DNA from 4 places in the Maricaulis sp. B-26 genome. Region 4 is predicted to be linked to each of the others. Evidence: predicted binding sites of a transcription regulator. Region 4 holds the regulator's gene; each other region holds the start of a gene.
What was found. Region 4 encodes LexA, which represses DNA repair genes until DNA is damaged. Its sites were predicted from a motif close to ATGTTCCNCTTGTGTTCC; they were not measured.
Positions count from the first base shown of each region.

Region 1 (2,168 bases), on a different contig from region 4:
AGCGAGAGCCGGTTGATCCCGGCCGAGGCCATGCCGGCAAAACCGCCGGCATCATTGGGGTTGGCTTCCAGGCCGATTTCCACGTCCGGCGCGAAGCCCCAGAGCCGCTCGGCCGTACCGATAACCGCCTCGAGCTGGGCAGGTGTCATCAGGGAGGGGGTGCCGCCGCCGAAATGCAGGCTGGCGAGGGGGCGCGGTCCGGTCCGTTCGCGCCAGCCGGCGAGATCGTCGAGTATGGCGGAGAGCAAGGCCCCCTGGTCGCCCTTGGGCCGGTAGACGTTGAAATCGCAATAGGGGCAGATGCGGGCACAATAGGGCCAGTGGACGTAAAGCCCCAGCGCGTCGCCCTGCTCGCCCCCTCCGGCGGGATCAGCCATCGGGAAACTCCGCCGCGATCAACGCCGCCAGGGCGCGGCCGCGATGGCTCATCGACTGTTTCTCTTCGCGGCTCATCTCGGCAAAGACGCGCTCATGGCCGTGCGGCCGGAAGACGGGATCATAGCCGAAACCGCCCTCGCCACGCGGCGGCCAGACGATCTCGCCGGCCACTTCGCCCTGGTAGTGACTGACGCGTCCGTCCGGCCGCGCGAGGGCAATGGCGCAGATGAAACGGGCGGTGCGGTCCGCATTGCCACTATTCCTCAGCCCGCTTTCCACCTTTTCCATGGCCCGGGAGAAGTCGCGCGGCTCGCCGGCCCAACGGGCTGAATGGACGCCGGGGTCGCCGTCCAGCGCATCGACCGCGAGGCCACTGTCATCGGCCAGACAGACCAGTCCCGTCGCGAGGCAGGCCGCGCGAGCCTTCAATTCCGCATTGCCGCGAAAGCTGGTCTCGGTCTCTTCCGGCTCGGGCAGATCAAGATCGGCAGCACTCTTCAGCGCGATCCCTCGCGGCTCCAGAAGTGCACGCAACTCGTTGATTTTGCCTGTATTGTGACTGGCCAACACCCAGGTCTCGGTATGCGTCATGGGTCCGGATTCGACCTCCTATTTATCGCCTTTCAAAAAATTCATATCGAAAAACGATATTTTTTGCTTGCGTCCCGCCAATGATGGGTTTATCGATAAACAACAAGGACGGGAAACACTGTCCGAGTAACACGAAAGACAACGGTAGTTGGTCACATTCAACACGAAGGAAACAGGAAAATGGTCAGGTCCGACAATTCGAGCATGCGTATGATGGGTTCCATTGCCATCAATCTCGTACTGCTCATTTCCGTCGCAGCCGGAACGTTTTATGCCATTGCACCGGTTGCCGCATGATGGCGAAATACGGTTGAGGCCCGAAGGACGGCGATAACGTCCACGGGCCTCAGTCGAAATGGCCTACGTCGTTCTTGGAAGGGGCAGGCATGAAAACACTCGGCCGCGGATCGCTCGCATCCATCATAAAGATCGTCCTGGACGGCGTCTGGTATCTCAGCTGGGCACTGCTGGCGATTGCCGCCTTCGTCCTGCTGGCAACAGCGGCGACCCTCATCATGGATTTCCTGGGCTATTCGCCCGGAATCGTGTCCGAATTGCTGTCCTCGGTGAGGGATTACGGCTGGATCTTCCCGATCTTCGTTGCAGAGATCGTCGCCGTCATGGTGGTCATAGACCGTCTGCGCCGCATCTTTTCGACGCTCATCGCGGGTGACCCCTTCGTGCCGGAAAACGCCGGGCATCTCCGGGTTATCGCGCTGGCCATCGCCGCTTTCCAGATCCTGCGCCATGTAACCCAGGGCGCCGTGGCCATGCTGCTGACCATGATGGACCGCCCGGTCATGGGCGGACTGGAGCTGACGGTCACTGCCAATATCGATCTCGGCGCCTGGTTCGCGGTGGCTGCGCTTCTGGTGCTTGCGGAAGTTTTCCGCGAAGGTGCACGCATGCGCCAAGAACAAAAACTGACGATTTAGGGAGGCGCCAATCATGCCCATTCGCGTCACCCTCGACCGTATGCTCCTGGAGCGCCGCATGTCGCTGACCGAACTCTGCGACCGTGTCGGCATCACCATGGCCAACCTGTCCATCCTCAAGACAGGCAAGGCCAAGGCCGTACGCTTCTCCACCCTTGAAGCGCTCTGCCGCGAACTCGGTTGCCAGCCCGGCGACCTGCTGAGTTTCGATGATGAGGAGGACGATGCCCGCGACGCAGCCGAATAGGCGCGAACGGGTCAAAC
Region 1 is NZ_JBSXNX010000021.1:26,346-28,513, reverse strand. It holds gene hemW (radical SAM family heme chaperone HemW) at 1-377, opposite strand, end outside; gene rdgB (RdgB/HAM1 family non-canonical purine NTP pyrophosphatase) at 370-969, opposite strand; gene AC13HB_RS07910 (DUF2975 domain-containing protein) at 1,356-1,904, shown strand; gene AC13HB_RS07905 (helix-turn-helix domain-containing protein) at 1,918-2,151, shown strand.
Region 1: the regulator LexA is predicted to act here: its motif matches at 1,028-1,045, upstream of rdgB (RdgB/HAM1 family non-canonical purine NTP pyrophosphatase).

Region 2 (2,168 bases), on a different contig from region 4:
GACCGGGACATGCCGGTCCTGGGCAGGGGGGCGCTTGACGCCGACGCCCTGCGTGCGGCCAACATCAATCCCGACACCGGGCTGGCGACGGACTATCTCAACCACTTCAACGAAGTCGTGATGTTGATGGAAATGCTTCCGGACATGCCGGATTGTGCAGAGGACATCCTGGAATGGGCTCCCGCCGACTATCCTTCGCACTTCGCGAACTCGACTTTCAAGGACAAGGATCTCGCCGTACAGGCCTACGAGGCGGCCCCACGCGAGGTACGGGCACATCTTGAGACCCTGATCTGCCAGCTGGACAGCGAAATCCTCGGCGCACAAGGCACATTGCGCGACCAACCGACACCGAACGACCTCGCCGCGATCGCCCATCTCGCGACCCATGAAATCAAGCCTCTGATCTCCGCCGCGTCGGGCGCTATTCATGGCCAGACAGTCGACGAGCCAGCTTACGATGACGACACCGCACAGGCGCAAATTGACGCACTTTTTCAACCAGAGGGTAACGAGTTAACAAAAACATAATATGATATGAGCTCAGTTGTGGTTCGCTTCTGTAAATCCTCTTTACTTTCCGGGCGGATGGGGGAGCTCATGAACAATCAGATCGTCGCCGAAACACGCACAACAAATGATGTTTCCTGGCGCAACCGGGCGGAGAATCCCAATCCTCGTGTCCGGTATTACTGGACAATGGTCGCAGAGCTGAACGCGGCACGCGCCGGACAGGCGTCCGGCCCGGACATGCTCGACATCGTCAACGAGCTGGCCTGCGCCGCCGAAGACATGTTCGATTGCCATATCGACCCCGAAACCGACGCGCTTGTCTCCTGTTGCCAGGAGGCGGATAGCTTTCTCGGCCGCCTGGCCGAATACGCGGAAGATGTCCGGTCGGCCAACGGCCATGTCAGCCGGAAATTCCTGCATTTCCTTGAGTCTCCACCATTCGGAGCACCGCGTAATCGCGCTGCCTGACCGGTTAAGGCCCGGCATCCCGCTTGTTCGCGGCCTCAGCCCGGTTGACTGCGCCTGCCAGCCAGCACGCATATCTTGAGACCAGACCTGCCGATTATGGTTTGGGACTCATCGCTCGATATCTACGTCGATGACCGTGCCCGGCCAGTCCGCCTTCTCATCGTCCTCAAGCTGTGACTCTGGGCCCATATCAAGGGCATCGACATGAAATACGGCCTGAAGCCGGTCAGGTTTGCCTGAGCCGGTCTCTGCTGCAGAACCGCCGAACAAAATACGAACAATCGCACACCGACCTCTTGGGCTGACGCGCCAATCGGTCCAGACTGACGAGTAATTTCGACTCGCTGCGGCCGAGGGGCGTCATGTCCAACCTGTCCATTTCCGATATGGCGCGTCCGGCGCCGCCCACGCCTTACCTGGAAGGGCTGAACCCGGAGCAGAAGGCGGCCGTCGAGGCCCTCGACGGGCCGGTGCTCGTTCTGGCGGGCGCCGGAACCGGCAAGACCCGCGTCCTGACCACGCGCCTGGCGCATATCCTGGCCACGGGCCGCGCGCGTCCGTGGGAAATCCTCGCCGTCACCTTCACCAACAAGGCGGCGCGCGAAATGAAGGAACGGGTCGGCAAGATTATCGGCGAGGCCGTCGAAGGCGTGCCCTGGCTGGGCACATTCCACTCCATCTCCGCGCAGATCCTGCGCCGCCATGCCGAACTCGTCGGCCTGCAGTCCAGTTTCACCATCCTCGACACGGACGACCAGCTGCGCCTGCTGAAACAGATCATCCAGGCCGAGCCCGGTATCGACGAGAAGCGCTGGACACCGCGCCACCTGGCCAGCGTCATCGATGGCTGGAAAAATCGCGGCCTGCTGCCTGGCCAGCTCAATGAAGAGGATAAATGGTCCTTCGCCGAAGGGCGCGGCCAGAGCCTCTATGCGACCTATCAGGACCGCCTGAAGACGCTCAATTGCTGCGATTTCGGCGATCTGCTGCTGCACACCCTGCACATCTTCAAGGACAATCCGGACGTCCTCGGCCTCTATCACCAGAAATTCCGCTATCTCCTCGTCGACGAGTACCAGGACACGAATATCGCCCAGTATCTCTGGCTGCGCCTGCTGGCTCAGGGCTCGAACAATATCTGCTGCGTGGGCGATGACGACCAGTCCATCTATGGCTGGCGCGGTGCC
Region 2 is NZ_JBSXNX010000027.1:176,972-179,139, forward strand. It holds gene AC13HB_RS14540 (hypothetical protein) at 10-531, shown strand; gene AC13HB_RS14545 (hypothetical protein) at 601-981, shown strand; gene AC13HB_RS14550 (ATP-dependent helicase) at 1,344-2,168, shown strand, end outside.
Region 2: the regulator LexA is predicted to act here: its motif matches at 1,245-1,262, upstream of AC13HB_RS14550 (ATP-dependent helicase).

Region 3 (2,168 bases), on a different contig from region 4:
GACCGCCGGATCGCGATGTCGCCTGTTCAGAACAGGGAGGGCTGTCCCTGCGAGCCGAGCGGGCGTTCGAACCGGCTGAAATCGAGCTGCGCCAGCGGTCCGTCCAGGCCGTGGCGCTTCATCGCGGCGCGAAATCGGTTGGCGACGAGTTCGGCCAGCGGCCCCTTGCCGCGTCCGCGCGTGGCCCAGTCGGGGTCGTAATCGCGGCCGTCGCGCATCTGGCGGATCAGCGACATCACGCGCGAGGCGGCGTCCGGACGCTTTTCCGCCAGCCATTCGCGAAAGAGATCCTTGATCTCCAGCGGCAGGCGCAACAGCACATAGCCGGCCCCGCGCGCACCAGCCGCAGCCGCGGCCTCCAGCAGGGGCTCGATCTCGTGATCGTTCAGCGCCGGGATGATCGGCGCCATCATCACCGAAACCGGCAGGCCGGCCTCGGTGAGTTGCCGGATCGTTTCGAGGCGGCGATGCGGTGCGGCAGCCCGCGGTTCCATGTCCCGCGACAGGCCGCGATCGAGCGTGGTGACGGAAATGGCGCCCTTGGCCAGGCCGTCGCGCGCCATCGGGCCGAGAATGTCCAGATCGCGCAGGACGAGGGCGGATTTGGTGATGAAGCTCACAGGATGCCGGTAGCGGGCGAAGACCTTGAGCAATTCACGCGTGATTTCCAGCCGCCGCTCGATCGGCTGCCAGGCATCGGTATTGGCGCCGATCACGATCGGCTTCGGTGTGTAGGCGGGGCGGTTGAAGAATTGCTCGAGCAGGGCCGGGGCGTCGGGCTTGGAGAACAGCACGCTCTCGAAGTCCAGACCGGGCGAATAGCCCCAATAGGCGTGGCTGGGCCGGGCGTAGCAATAGATGCAGCCATGCTCGCAACCGCGATAGGGATTGATCGACTGGTCGAAGGAAATGTCCGGCGACCGGTTGGTCGCCACGATGGAGCGCGACGCGTCGCGCAGAACGGTCGTGCCCAGTTGCGGGGCCGGCGGGTCGTCCGCTTGCCAGCCGTCATTCCAGCCATCGTCGAAAGCTTCGCGCTGCTCCGTCTCGAACCGGCCCGAAGAGTTTGACCGAGCGCCCCGCCCCCGGACCCGCGAGCCCCGGGCGGAGGGGTGAGGCGGGTGCGAGGGTTCCTGAGGGGCGTTAAGGGCGTAGCCACCGGGGCGCTCGGTCATGCCCAGATAATGACTCAGAAAAAGAACAAAGCAAGAACAAAATTCCGTTTGTCCTCATGGGTGACAGGGTGGGGCGCTTTTTCGGCCGCGCCCCGTCCCGTCAGCCGACCCTGCGCAGGTCCTCGAGGAAGGTCTCGATGTTTTCGCGCAGGTCCAGCAGGTTCTTTTCCTGCTCGCCGAGACCGACCGCCGAACCGAGCACATTGTCGACCATGTGCTTGGTGTCGGCCGTCGAGGCCTGTACCGCGCCGATCCCGATCGACACGTCGCCGGTACCGGTCGCGGCTTCGTTGACATTGCGGGCGATCTCGCCGGTGGCCGCGCTCTGTTCGGTGACAGCCGTGGCAATGGCGTTGAAGGTGGCGTTGATCTGTTCGATCGCCTCGCTGATCGAGCCGTTCGCTTCCACCGCGCCCGACATGCTCTGCTGGAGATCGGCGATCTGCTCGCTGATCGATTCCGTCGCCGTCCCGGTCTGGGAGGCGAGGGCCTTCACTTCCTGGGCGACGATGGCGAAGCCCTTGCCGGCTTCACCGGCGCGGGCGGCCTCGATCGTGGCGTTCAGGGCGAGCAGGTTGGTCTGTTCCGCGATGGAGCGGATCAGCGTGACGACGTCGCCTATCTGCGTGGTGATCGTGTCCAGGCCCGAAATCGTGTCGTTCATCGCTCGCGACTTGTCGACCGCGCCCTCGGCCAGGGATGCCGACTGCACGACCTGGCGGTTGATCTCCTCGATCGAGGAAGTGAGCTCTTCCGCGGACGCCGCGACGCTCTGCATGTTCGCCGAGGCCTCCTCGGCGCCGGCGGCAGCGCCCGTGCACTGTTCCGAGGCCTCGGTGCAGCGCGAGTCGAGACTTTCGGCATTGGTCTGCAGCACGCCGATCGTCTGGCTGATCTTGCCGACCACGGAGGCGAGCTGGCGTTCCAGATTGCTGGCGAGGTCGAGGACGCTTTCATGGCGCCGCCTGATGCCGCCGAGCGTTTCGTTCATCG
Region 3 is NZ_JBSXNX010000016.1:60,129-62,296, forward strand. It holds gene AC13HB_RS03865 (EAL domain-containing protein) at 1-2, shown strand, start outside; gene AC13HB_RS03870 (PA0069 family radical SAM protein) at 27-1,175, opposite strand; gene AC13HB_RS03875 (methyl-accepting chemotaxis protein) at 1,276-2,168, opposite strand, start outside.
Region 3: the regulator LexA is predicted to act here: its motif matches at 1,198-1,215, upstream of AC13HB_RS03870 (PA0069 family radical SAM protein).

Region 4 (2,168 bases):
CCAGCTTCCAGGGTGCGGACGCCTATCTGGGCGCCGCACGCGAGGTCTGCGCACTTCCCGTCCTGCGCAAGGATTTCCTCTACGACCCCTATCAGGTCGCCGAAGCCCGGATGCTCGGCGCCGACGCCATTCTCGTCATTCTCGCCGCCGTCGACGACGATACGGCGCGCGCCCTGATCGAGGAAGCCGCACGCTGGTCGATGGATGTCCTGGTCGAGGTTCACGACGCGCCGGAGATGGACCGTGCCCTGGCACTCGAAGCGCCGCTCATCGGGATCAACAACCGCAATCTGCGAACCTTCGAGACCTCTCTGGAGACCTTCGAATCGCTCGCACCGATGGTGGGGAACGGCCAACTTCTCGTGGGTGAGAGCGGTATCTTCACGCCTGCGGATGCGCAGCGGCTGGAACGGGCTGGCGCGCGTGCCCTTCTCGTCGGGGAAAGTCTTATGCGCCAGGAGGATGTCACGGCCGCGACCCGGGCGCTCATGGCGCGCTCCGGCTCCGCTTGACGCGATTCAGGAACACTTGTAGAACAAGCGCGGTATTCCTGATTTGTTCCCAGGGCTTTTTCGCCCGGAACGCTGCCGAGAGGGCCGACCCGTGCTGACCCGGAAACAGAATGAGCTCCTGCTCTTCATCCACAAGCGGATCAAGGAAACGGGCGTCTCGCCCTCTTTCGACGAAATGAAGGAAGCGCTTCAACTCGCTTCGAAATCCGGCGTTCACCGCCTTATCACGGCCCTGGAAGAGCGCGGCTTCATCCGCCGCCTCGCCCACCGGGCCCGGGCGCTGGAAGTGCTGAAACTGCCCGAATCCGCGGCGGCCGTGGCCGACAAAACCGTGCCCAAGGGCGATCTCGGTCCGAATGTCGTCCGCGCCGACTTCAAGAAGCCTGCGGAAGACGAAACGCATGAGGGCACGATCGAAGTACCTGTCCTCGGCCGGATCGCCGCTGGCGTACCGATTTCCGCCATCCAGCACGAGACCAATCGCCTGCCCATACCCGTCGACATGCTCGGCTCAGGCGAACATTTCGCGCTCGAGGTCAAGGGCGACTCGATGATAGAGGCCGGTATTCTGGACGGCGACACCGTCCTGATCCGTCGCTGCGAATCCGCCGATACCGGCGATATCGTCGTCGCGCTCGTCGATGACGAGGAAGCCACGCTGAAGCGCCTGCGCAAGAAAGGCGGCTCGATCGCGCTCGAAGCGGCCAATCCGGAATACGAAACCCGAATTTTCGGTCCGGACCGCGTGAAGGTCCAGGGACGCCTCATCGGCCTGCTCCGCCAGTATCATTGAGAGCATCACTGATCGAAGCCTTGTCCCCCGGTCAGGCACTTTTTCTTTCCGTTCTGTGCCCCTTGCGAGGCGCGCGCGCGTGCAGGTAAGTGCGGGCACGCAAACTGGCGACATCAATCCCACACTGCGGGTCCAATATGGGAACATACGCGTTCTGTAGGGCCAACCTGCGAGCATACGCGTATATGTCCGGACCGACCGCGCGAGTTTCCGGCCCGGTGCTAGCGCTGCTGCCAGGGGCGCATGGGTCTGACGGGCGCGACTTGCCGGATACGCCGGATGCGGCCGCCCTCGGTCCAGATGAGGGCCCCGCCCCGGCGGGCCAGTTGCCCGGCGTCGAGCACGAGCGCCTCGCAACGGCGCCTGATATGCGCGGGCAGCGTCCGGCGCGTCACGATCAGGGCATTCAGCCGGCAATCTTCCCCGATTGCCTCCAGCGACGTCAGCGAGGCCACCTGCAAGCCTGCGGCCTCACCCGCGCAGCCGAGACTGTCGCAGGGCCAGTCGAAACGTCGGGGGCGATCGCGCTCGCCCTGACGCTCGAGGAAGACACGCGCGGCGAAACGGTCGCGGCGGCGGTCGCTGACGGCCCAGCCATCCTCCCCGTCCTGTGCCACCACCACCGCGCCTTCGCTCACGAATAGATCGGGACGCGACGTCAGCCCGGCGGCGAAGACCGCAATTATCATGACAGTTGCACCGGCGGCTTTCATCAGGCGCGGCAAAACGACCAGGCCTGCGAAGCCGACCGCATAGACGGCAAGCCAGCCGCCCGGTGCGGCCGCGACGGCCTGCTCCGAACCGCCCAGCCCGGACACGAAATGGGCGATTTCGAGCACGCGCTCCAGCCCCCAGCCCATGAC
Region 4 is NZ_JBSXNX010000026.1:35,820-37,987, forward strand. It holds gene trpC (indole-3-glycerol phosphate synthase TrpC) at 1-512, shown strand, start outside; gene lexA (transcriptional repressor LexA) at 604-1,305, shown strand; gene AC13HB_RS12535 (ComEC/Rec2 family competence protein) at 1,527-2,168, opposite strand, start outside.